4 regions of the Paenibacillus sp. YIM B09110 genome follow, and region 1 is predicted to be linked to each of the others. Evidence: predicted binding sites of a transcription regulator. Region 1 holds the regulator's gene; each other region holds the start of a gene.
What was found. Region 1 encodes Rex, which represses fermentation and respiration genes when NADH is low (regulators of the CRP and FNR family bind a similar motif). Its sites were predicted from a motif close to TTGTGAAATATTTCACAA; they were not measured.
Positions count from the first base shown of each region.

Region 2: a site for Rex is predicted at 1,146-1,163, ahead of V8F51_RS27035 (formate/nitrite transporter family protein). Genes of this name have one in related genera too.
Region 3: a site for Rex is predicted at 801-818, ahead of nadA (quinolinate synthase NadA). Genes of this name have one in related genera too.
Region 4: a site for Rex is predicted at 906-923, ahead of V8F51_RS13045 (DUF1641 domain-containing protein). Genes of this name have one in related genera too.

Region 1 covers NZ_JBANSP010000026.1:26,540-28,743, reverse strand. The annotation lists gene dinG (ATP-dependent DNA helicase DinG) at 1-441, shown strand, start outside; gene V8F51_RS26100 (redox-sensing transcriptional repressor Rex) at 438-1,094, shown strand; gene V8F51_RS26095 (amidohydrolase) at 1,075-2,204, shown strand, end outside.
Region 2 covers NZ_JBANSP010000029.1:5,443-7,646, reverse strand. The annotation lists gene V8F51_RS27040 (L-lactate dehydrogenase) at 1-284, opposite strand, end outside; gene V8F51_RS27035 (formate/nitrite transporter family protein) at 281-1,069, opposite strand; gene V8F51_RS27030 (Crp/Fnr family transcriptional regulator) at 1,271-2,020, shown strand.
Region 3 covers NZ_JBANSP010000022.1:72,943-75,146, forward strand. The annotation lists gene V8F51_RS24675 (ABC transporter permease) at 1-549, shown strand, start outside; gene nadA (quinolinate synthase NadA) at 885-1,823, shown strand; gene nadB (L-aspartate oxidase) at 1,864-2,204, shown strand, end outside.
Region 4 covers NZ_JBANSP010000007.1:166,733-168,936, reverse strand. The annotation lists gene V8F51_RS13050 (glycosyltransferase) at 1-614, opposite strand, end outside; gene V8F51_RS13045 (DUF1641 domain-containing protein) at 1,013-1,444, shown strand; gene V8F51_RS13040 (NAD(P)/FAD-dependent oxidoreductase) at 1,475-2,204, shown strand, end outside.

The DNA.
Region 1 (2,204 bases):
CTGCTTGGCACGAGCAGCTTCTGGGAAGGGGTAGACATTCCCGGGGAAGCGCTCATCTGTCTCGCCATTGTACGCTTGCCTTTCCAGCCGCCTAACCATCCGCTTGCGGAAGCTAAGTCAGAGCTGCTACTGAGGCAGAAGCAAAATCCGTTCATGAAGCTGTCCATCCCGCAAGCCGTTATTCGTTTTAAGCAAGGATTCGGGCGGCTCGTGCGAACATCGCAAGACAAAGGCATTGTGATTATCTACGATACGCGGATCATCGATGCGTATTACGGCAAGCATTTCCTGTATTCCTTACCGGGACCGAAGATTGAAACGATGCATACGGAGCAAATGGTGCTGCGCATGCGAGAGTGGCTAAGCAGCAGCGTTAGTGCAGCAGATAAGAAGGATTCGAGTGAGCAGAAACCAGCGATATCAGAGGAGGAGAAAGGTTGAAGCAGACGAAAATATCAGAAGCTGTCGTTAGACGGCTGCCTATCTATCTTCAAGTGTTGAACGAGCTACACACTCGTGAAGTTCAAACCGTTTCATCTCAGGAATTGGGCGTTAAGCTCGACCTTAATCCTGCTCAGATTCGCAAGGATCTCGCATATTTCGGAGAGTTCGGCCGCAAAGGGATCGGCTACGACGTTCTGTATCTCATCGAGAAGATCAGACAAATTCTTAAGGTCGATCAACCGATTAACGTAGCGCTCGCCGGTGCCGGTAATCTAGGACATGCTTTATGCAATTACAATAAGTATTCCAAAGACAATATGAAGATCACAGCCGTGTTCGACGCTCACCCGAGCAAGATCGGCATTAGCATTAACAACCTGCAGGTACTGCCGATGGAAGAACTGCCGCGAATTATCGTCCAGCAAAGTATTCGAATTGGTATCATTACGGTACCTGCCCACGAAGCGCAGAACGTCGCGAATCAATTCGTGGAAGCAGGTATCGAAGGCATATTGAACTTCGCACCCGCAATTCTGCGCGTACCCGAGCATATTCGGATTCACAACGCCGATTTCACGCGTGATTTGCTTAGCTTGGCCTATTATTTAGCAGGAGAAGGAGAATCAGCTAATGAGTCAACTATGGATTGAGAACGGCTTATTCATCACGATGGATGAGAGCCGCATGACGTTTAAAGGACATATGGTCGTAACGAATGACCGTATTACATACTTAGGGGAAGCTACACCTGTCGACGTTGCGGCTGATGCGCAGAAGATTGACGGCAGCAAGCTGGCTTTTATGCCGGGATTGATTAACACGCACGGACATGCAGCAATGACGCTGTTGCGCGGATATTCGGATGATCAAAACTTGCAAGTATGGCTGCAAGAGAAGATGTGGCCGATGGAAGCGAAGTATGTCGATCAAGATACAAAGGCGGGCAGCGCTTTGGCTATCGTCGAAATGCTTAAGACGGGTACAACGGCATTCGTTGATATGTATGATCGGATGGACCAGGTAGCAATGATGGTAGAGAAGTCGGGTATTAGGGGCTGCTTGACTCGCGGCGTTATCGGCTTGTGCGAGAAGGAAGTGCAAGACGCGAAGCTGGCAGAAGCAATAGCCTTTGCTCGTGATTGGAATGGCAAAGCCGACGGTAGAATTACGACGATGATATCGCCTCATGCGCCTTATACCTGTCCGCCTGATTATATAGAGCGTTTCGTTCAAGCGGCGCATGACTATAACTTGCCACTTCATACCCATATGTCCGAGACGATTGCCGAAGTAGAGCAAAACGTTCGCGATTACGGCTTGCGTCCTGTTGAGCATTTGGACAAGCACGGCTTTTTCTCAAGGCCATCGCTTGTAGCCCATGCCGTTCATCTTAACGATGCCGAGATTGAGCTGTTAGCCGCTCGCGGCGTAGCGGTATCCCATAACCCGGTAAGCAACTTGAAGCTGGCGAGCGGTGTTGCTCGCGTGACTGATCTTCTGAAAGCTGGCGTTACCGTGTCACTTGGGACGGATAGCGTAGCGAGCAACAATAACCTGGACTTGTTCCAAGAAATTCAGCTTGCCGCACTTCTGCACAAGGGAGTATCTGGCGATCCGACGGCAATACCTGCGATAGAAGCGCTTCGTATGGGAACGGTATACGGTGCCCGCTCGATCTGGCAGCAAGATCAGATTGGCGTCTTGCGTGTTGGCATGAAAGCCGATTTTATTGCTATTAACTTGGATCAGCCTCAGTTCTA
Region 2 (2,204 bases), on a different contig from region 1:
TTGCGTTTCAACAGATCCGTCCGCGTCTCTCCCGGCCTTTGCGCCGCTCCAGCGGTAATAATGACGATATCCGCGTCCTTGCAATCTTCATAGCTACCCGCCCATACTTTCGCTTGGCCGAGAAACGGCATCCCGTGGTTCATATCCAGCGCGTCGCCGACTGCTTTGTTCACGTTCGCATCGATAAGGACGAGTTCGTCCATTCTGCTTCTCAGCAACAGTGTGTACGCGGTTGTGGAACCGACAGCACCTACGCCAATGACAACAACTTTGGATTTTTTCATTTTGATTGCTCCTCTTCGGTTGGTTGATTCACAAAATAGTACATCGCGCCCATCAACACCGAGCCGCCGAACAAATTGCCAAGCGTGACCGGAACGAGATTATGGATCATGCCGCCAAACGTGATGGTGTCCGGATAGTTGAGGACAAGCGCGATAGCAAACGTGCATAAATTGGCAATGCTGTGCTCGTATCCGGAAATGAAGAAACAGAAGACGAACAGCATCATCGCGAACAACTTGGGACCGTCTCCTCTTAACGACATCGGGATGAAGAACGCCAGACAGACGAGCCAGTTACACAGTAAGCCGCGGAAAAAAAGCTCTATCGTCGGCGCATGCAGCTTCTTTTCCACCACGCTTAGCAGAAAGCCGTTGACTTCAGCGGATTGAAAAAGTCCCGTTCCCCATATAAGAAGCGCGAACGCGCAAGCACCGAGAACGTTCCCGATATAGCTTGCCGTCAGCAGTTTCCCCACATGGGCCCAGCTCATCTGACGGCGAAGCGCTGCGTAGGTATAATAAAACGTGTTGCCTGTAAACAGATCGCCTCCGCCATAGGAAATCAGAATGATCGCGGCTCCGAAGGTCATCGCGGCCATCGGATACGTAAGCGGAGAATGTTCCGTATAGAAGAAGCTGCCCGTCTTGAAGGCTACAATTACGCCAAACCCGATAAACATGCTGGCGAGCATGGATCGCAGAAGATAGCGTAGTTTACTTGAATGGAACAGTTTGTATTTCTTGAGCGCCAGCTGTTCGATGCGCCGTAATGGAATTTGCTCCATACACACCCACATCCTTTCTGCCGATTTCTTATGCCGAGCTTCTGCATCTATTAAACCACTCCCAGAACTCTGCACGCTGTGACGTTGATCACAAATAAATCAGGGATTTCCCCCCTCAAAGATAGGGGGTTCCCCCGATGCGCGATTATCGGTTCAAAAGGTAAAATTAGGTTAACAAGATACGGAGAGGGGATGGCTGGGATGGCCATTAACGCATATACGCAAAAAGAGATATTGAAAGGGAATGTGCCGGAGAAACGGAGCAACGGGATGGACGCTTTCTTCTCGCCTGAAAGCTTCTACAAACTAAGCAGCATTATGCACAACAAAACTGTAATGTCGGGATCGTACTTGTTCTGGGAAGGGGATGCTGCGGACCATCTTTATTATGTAAAAAAGGGACGCGTAAAGCTTACCAAAACGACGGATAGCGGCAACAAAATGACCTTGTATCTCCACCACGCGGGCGATCTGTTTGGGCAGATGGATCCTTTTCAAACGAATACTCAAACCTTTAATGCGGAAGTCATCGAAGATGCCGAATTTGGCATTATCGAGCAGAAGGACCTCGAGCTGCTGCTATGGCAGCATAGGGATCTCGCTATCGCGTTCATGAAGTGGATGGGCGTGATGCATCGCATGACGCAATCCAAGTTTCGCGATCTGATGCTATACGGGAAGACCGGCGCCTTATGTTCGCTGTTAATAAGGCTCTGCAATTCTTACGGCGTCCAGCAAGGAAACATGATTCGAATCGATAAAAAAATGAACAATTCGGAAATGGCCGAAATGATTGGAGCCACGCGCGAAAGCGTGAATAGGCTTCTGAACGATATGCGCAAGGAGGATGTAATCAACATCGAGCATGGAACGATATTCGTCAAAGATGTTGCTTATTTACGCCAAATATGCAAATGCGAGAACTGTCCGTTGGAGGTATGCAGAGTATAACGCGAATTATGCTTTGGGTTTGCAGACTGTCGATTCATTCGGTTCTCTTCGAGGTGCAGCAGCCTTTTGCATGGATTCGGTGAATTATCGTGCTAGCCGACGGTTACAGAGCTTAGGTGCAATTCGTCGAACTAATCTTAGTTGCCACACGGTTGTGAGCTCGATAGTTGCTTTTCATCGAATA
Region 3 (2,204 bases), on a different contig from region 1:
ATTCCAGGATTATCGTCCATTCCGATTATCGGCAACGGATTGTTCAATTCATATCCTACTACTTATATAGCTCTTATTCTTGCGGGCATCAGCTACTTTGTACTGTTCCGCACACCGTTCGGGCTGCGCCTGCGTGCAGTTGGCGAGCATCCGAGCTCGGCCGATACGGTAGGCATCAGCGTGACGAAGTATCGTTACATCGGCGTTATGCTAAGCGGCGCGTTAGCCGGTCTTGGCGGCGCGACAATTACGCTGACGACGACAAGCAGCTTCGCTCACAATACAATATCGGGTCAAGGGTTTATCGCCTTGGCGGCGCTCATCTTCGGCAAGTGGAATCCGCTTGGCGTAGTGGGAGCGGCGATGTTCTTCGGTTTCGCGCAAGCGCTGCGGAACTTCGCCCAGCTATTCGAATTTTCGAAGCAGATTCCAGCTGAATTTTTCTATATGCTGCCGTACGTGCTGACGCTGATCGTACTCGCTGGCGGCATCGGCCGCTCGAATGCCCCTGCGGCGCTCGGCGAGCCATACGATCCGGCTAGACGGTAATGAATTCCGTCCTCGTTATGTTGAAGGCTGTCTCTAGGTGGACCTAGAGACAGTTTTTTATTTTGGCGGTCTATAGGAGCAAATCGTACCTTGAACAAAAGTGAAAACCTCACTCGACAAAGCAATTTCAAAAATGGTTCTAGAAAAAGGCGTTTACGCATTGACAGAGCCATTTACCAAGTGTAAATTAAATCTTAATCAAATGAATTTATCCCTTTTGGTTTAAACTATAGGCAAGCGACTTTCTGAGTATGTGCATCAATTCACAAAGTAGCATTTGCCGCATATCGGAATGGGAATTGACTCCCATCCCTCATAAGAGGAGAGGATCCACTGTGGAAGCATTAGCGCTGGAACGCAAGGCGGAACAAAACCGGGAACTGCGTGAGAGGCTGTTGCAATTAAAGAAAGAACGTAACGCCATTATTTTGGCTCATTACTATCAGCGTGATGAAATACAGGAAGTAGCCGATTTCCGCGGCGATTCTTTCCTGCTGGCACAGAAAGCGGCGCAAACCGATGCAGAAGTCATCGTATTTTGCGGCGTTCATTTCATGGGAGAAAGCGCGAAGATTCTTGCTCCTAACAAGACGGTGATCATTCCGGACGAACGCGCCGGCTGCCCAATGGCAGATATGGTTAACGTCGACGGCTTGCGCAAGCTGAAGGCTCAGCATCCGAACGCGAAGGTCGTGACGTACATCAACTCGTCGGCCGAGATTAAGGCAGAGACGGATATTTGCTGTACATCAGCGAATGCGGTGAAGGTTGTTAACTCGGTAGAGGGCGATGAAGTGATCTGGGTGCCTGACAAAAACCTTGGCCACTACGTGCAACAGAATACCGACAAGAAAATGATTATTTGGGAAGGCTACTGCAACACCCATGACATGCTCACCGTCAAGGATGTTGAAGAGATGAAAGCGAAGTATCCGAACGCGCAGTTCGTCGTTCATCCGGAATGCCGTCCAGAAGTGGTAGAGCTTGGCGATTTCGTCGGAAGTACAACCGCCATCATTAAATATTGCAAAGAATCGGATTGCCAAGAGTTTATCGTTGGCACAGAGGACGGCACGGGATACCAGCTTCGACTCGACAGCCCGGGCAAGACGTTCCACTTTGCTTCGAAATACTTGGTTTGTCCGAACATGAAGGTTAATAATTTGAAGAAGCTCGTCAAAGCGCTAGAGACGATGCAACCACAAATCTACGTACCGCCGCATATTGCGGATCAAGCCCGTTTGTCCTTGGAGCGCATGCTACTTGTAAAGTAGGATGCGCTACTCCTATGCTCAAATTCAAAGGAGCGTCATCATGATTCCTAGATACTTGGTTGATGTGCAGCTGGACGAGCTGCCTGTTGTGGATAAGGATGTCATCGTTATCGGGGCCGGCATTGCCGGTCTTTTTACCGCTATACGGTCTAGCGAGGACAACTCGGTGTTGATGATTACGAAGAAGTCGCTGCTCGACAGCAATACCCGCTATGCACAGGGAGGTATTGCCGCGGTTATATCGGACGAGGATTCGCCTGCCTATCATTTGCAAGATACGTTAATAGCTGGCGCAGGCTTATGCTCCGAAGAAGCGGTAAATGCGCTTGTCCATGAAGGGCCGCGAGGTGTGCAGAGTCTCATCTCGATGGGGACGCAGTT
Region 4 (2,204 bases), on a different contig from region 1:
GCCACCAGCTTATCGCCGAACATCGCCATATGATTCTCGCCTTTATCGAACGCCGCTACGCTTGCATTCCAATCCTTGTTCATTCTTGCCGAGATATCTTCGGTGAGAAGCTTTAGATGAGTATCCAGATCGTCCTTCATCTCCTTGTACGACCAATTCGGATTGGCGGCGCTTAGAAACTTCGCGATATCGTCCGCATTCTGATACCACTGCTTATTGTACGCTGCCGCCTCCTCCGATTTGCCGCTCTTCAGCGCGTCAAGCAGCTTGCCTGCCAATACGATATGCTCGGTCAGCAGCTCCGTTAACTTCGTACCGGCAGCTTCGCCATAATAAGGCTTGAAAGCATCGCCGATATCCTTCTGGTTGCGAAGCAATCTTGCCAGCACCTGTTCCTGGTCTCCCACTCCGGCTAGTGTGCTAACGATATACAACCGCGTCCATACAACATGATCAATCCACAGCTCTCTCAGTTCCTGCTTCAGCGTAGCAGCAGACAGACTCAAACATTTTGTTGGATTGTTCTCCGCGGCTTGAGCTTTCATACCCGGCACACCCGCTCCGAATATAAGCGCTGCACATAATAGGGCCATCACAACTGATTTTCTTAACATACACTCATCTCCTCCAAGTGGTGGTACGACACGCCTGAGATTAGTGTGACCCAATCGATCTTTTCCATGCGACTACAAACTTTTGAACGTTTTTCCACCTTTTTGCTGTTTTTATTTACGATTTCGACATTTTTTTCGACTTTCAATAAATTTGCTTTTTATTTTTCCGATAAAGGATGTAGAATAGAAGTAAAGAGTTAATGCCCGATCTCGTCAAACTCGCCGATGCTTGCCGTCGGTAAAGTAAGACTTACTTTGTAACATACCCGTAAGGAGTTTTTCTCTTTTACTATGTGAAAAATGTTACAATCTCATGCCTTACTCACCTTACCTGAGGCGTTTGACATCATCGAGCCCATGACTCACCTACATTCCTATGTAAAGGAGGACGTTCCCCAATGTCACAACCATCTGCTCAACAAGAGGTTTCTGCAAGCCTCGCGGAAGAAAAAAAATCGTTAGACGTGCTCGATCAGCTTATGCAGCCAGAGGTACAGACCTCTCTGACTGTATTGGTGGATAACCTGCCTAAGCTGGCTGAAATGGTCACTGCAATGACCACTGCCTATGACTTCGCTAAAGGCATCGCGACTGACAAAGTATTGATCAACGATTTCGCGCAAGGTATCGGCGAATTCGTTAAACCAGTTCAAGAGAAAGCCAAAGGCATCGCTCAAGCAGCTATCGAAGCTGGTGAGCGCTCGCAAGTCGACACTTCTTCGACAGTCGGCCTATTCGCTATGCTCAAAATGCTGAAAGATCCAGAAGTTCAAAAAACGCTTCGCTTCGCTCAAGCTTTCTTGAACGTATTGGCAGAGCGCAAAAACTAATTACAAATAAGCAAAGAATGGAGGATGGACATGTCTAAACATATTCTTATTTTGGGCGGCGGTTACGGTGGTCTTCTTTCCGCTCTAACAGCACGCCAACATCTGTCTGCATCGGAAGCAACCATTACCGTTGTTAACCGTTTCCCAACTCATCAGATCATTACGGAGCTTCACCGTCTTGCTGGCGGAACTATTGAGGAGAATGCTGTATCCCTTCCTCTTAACAAGCTGCTTGGCGACAAAAAAGTTGACATCGTTGTTGACACCGTTAAGCAAATCAGACCTGACGACAAAATCGTTGAGTTCGAGAGCGGCAAAGTAATCGGTTACGATGCGCTTGTCGTTGCACTCGGAAGTGAAACGAACTACTTCGGAATTCCTGGACTGGAAGAGAACAGCATGGTGCTGAAGTCGGTTGCTGATGCTAACCGTATCCGCAAGCATGTTGAAGCTCGTCTGGACGCTTACAAAGCATCCGGAAACAAAGCTGACGCTACAATCGTAGTCGGCGGCGGCGGTCTGACCGGCGTTGAGCTCGTTGGCGAATTTGCTGACAAGCTGCCTGAAGTATGCAAAAGCAAAGGCATCGACTTCAACGATATTTCGTTGTACTGCGTAGAAGCCGGCCCTGCCGTATTGCCAATCTTCCCTAAAGTGTTGATTGAGCGCGCGGTATCCAGCCTTGAGAAACGCGGCGTTACGTTCATCACTGGCGTAGCAATCACTGAAGCAACGAAAACAGCCGTATCCCTGAAGGACG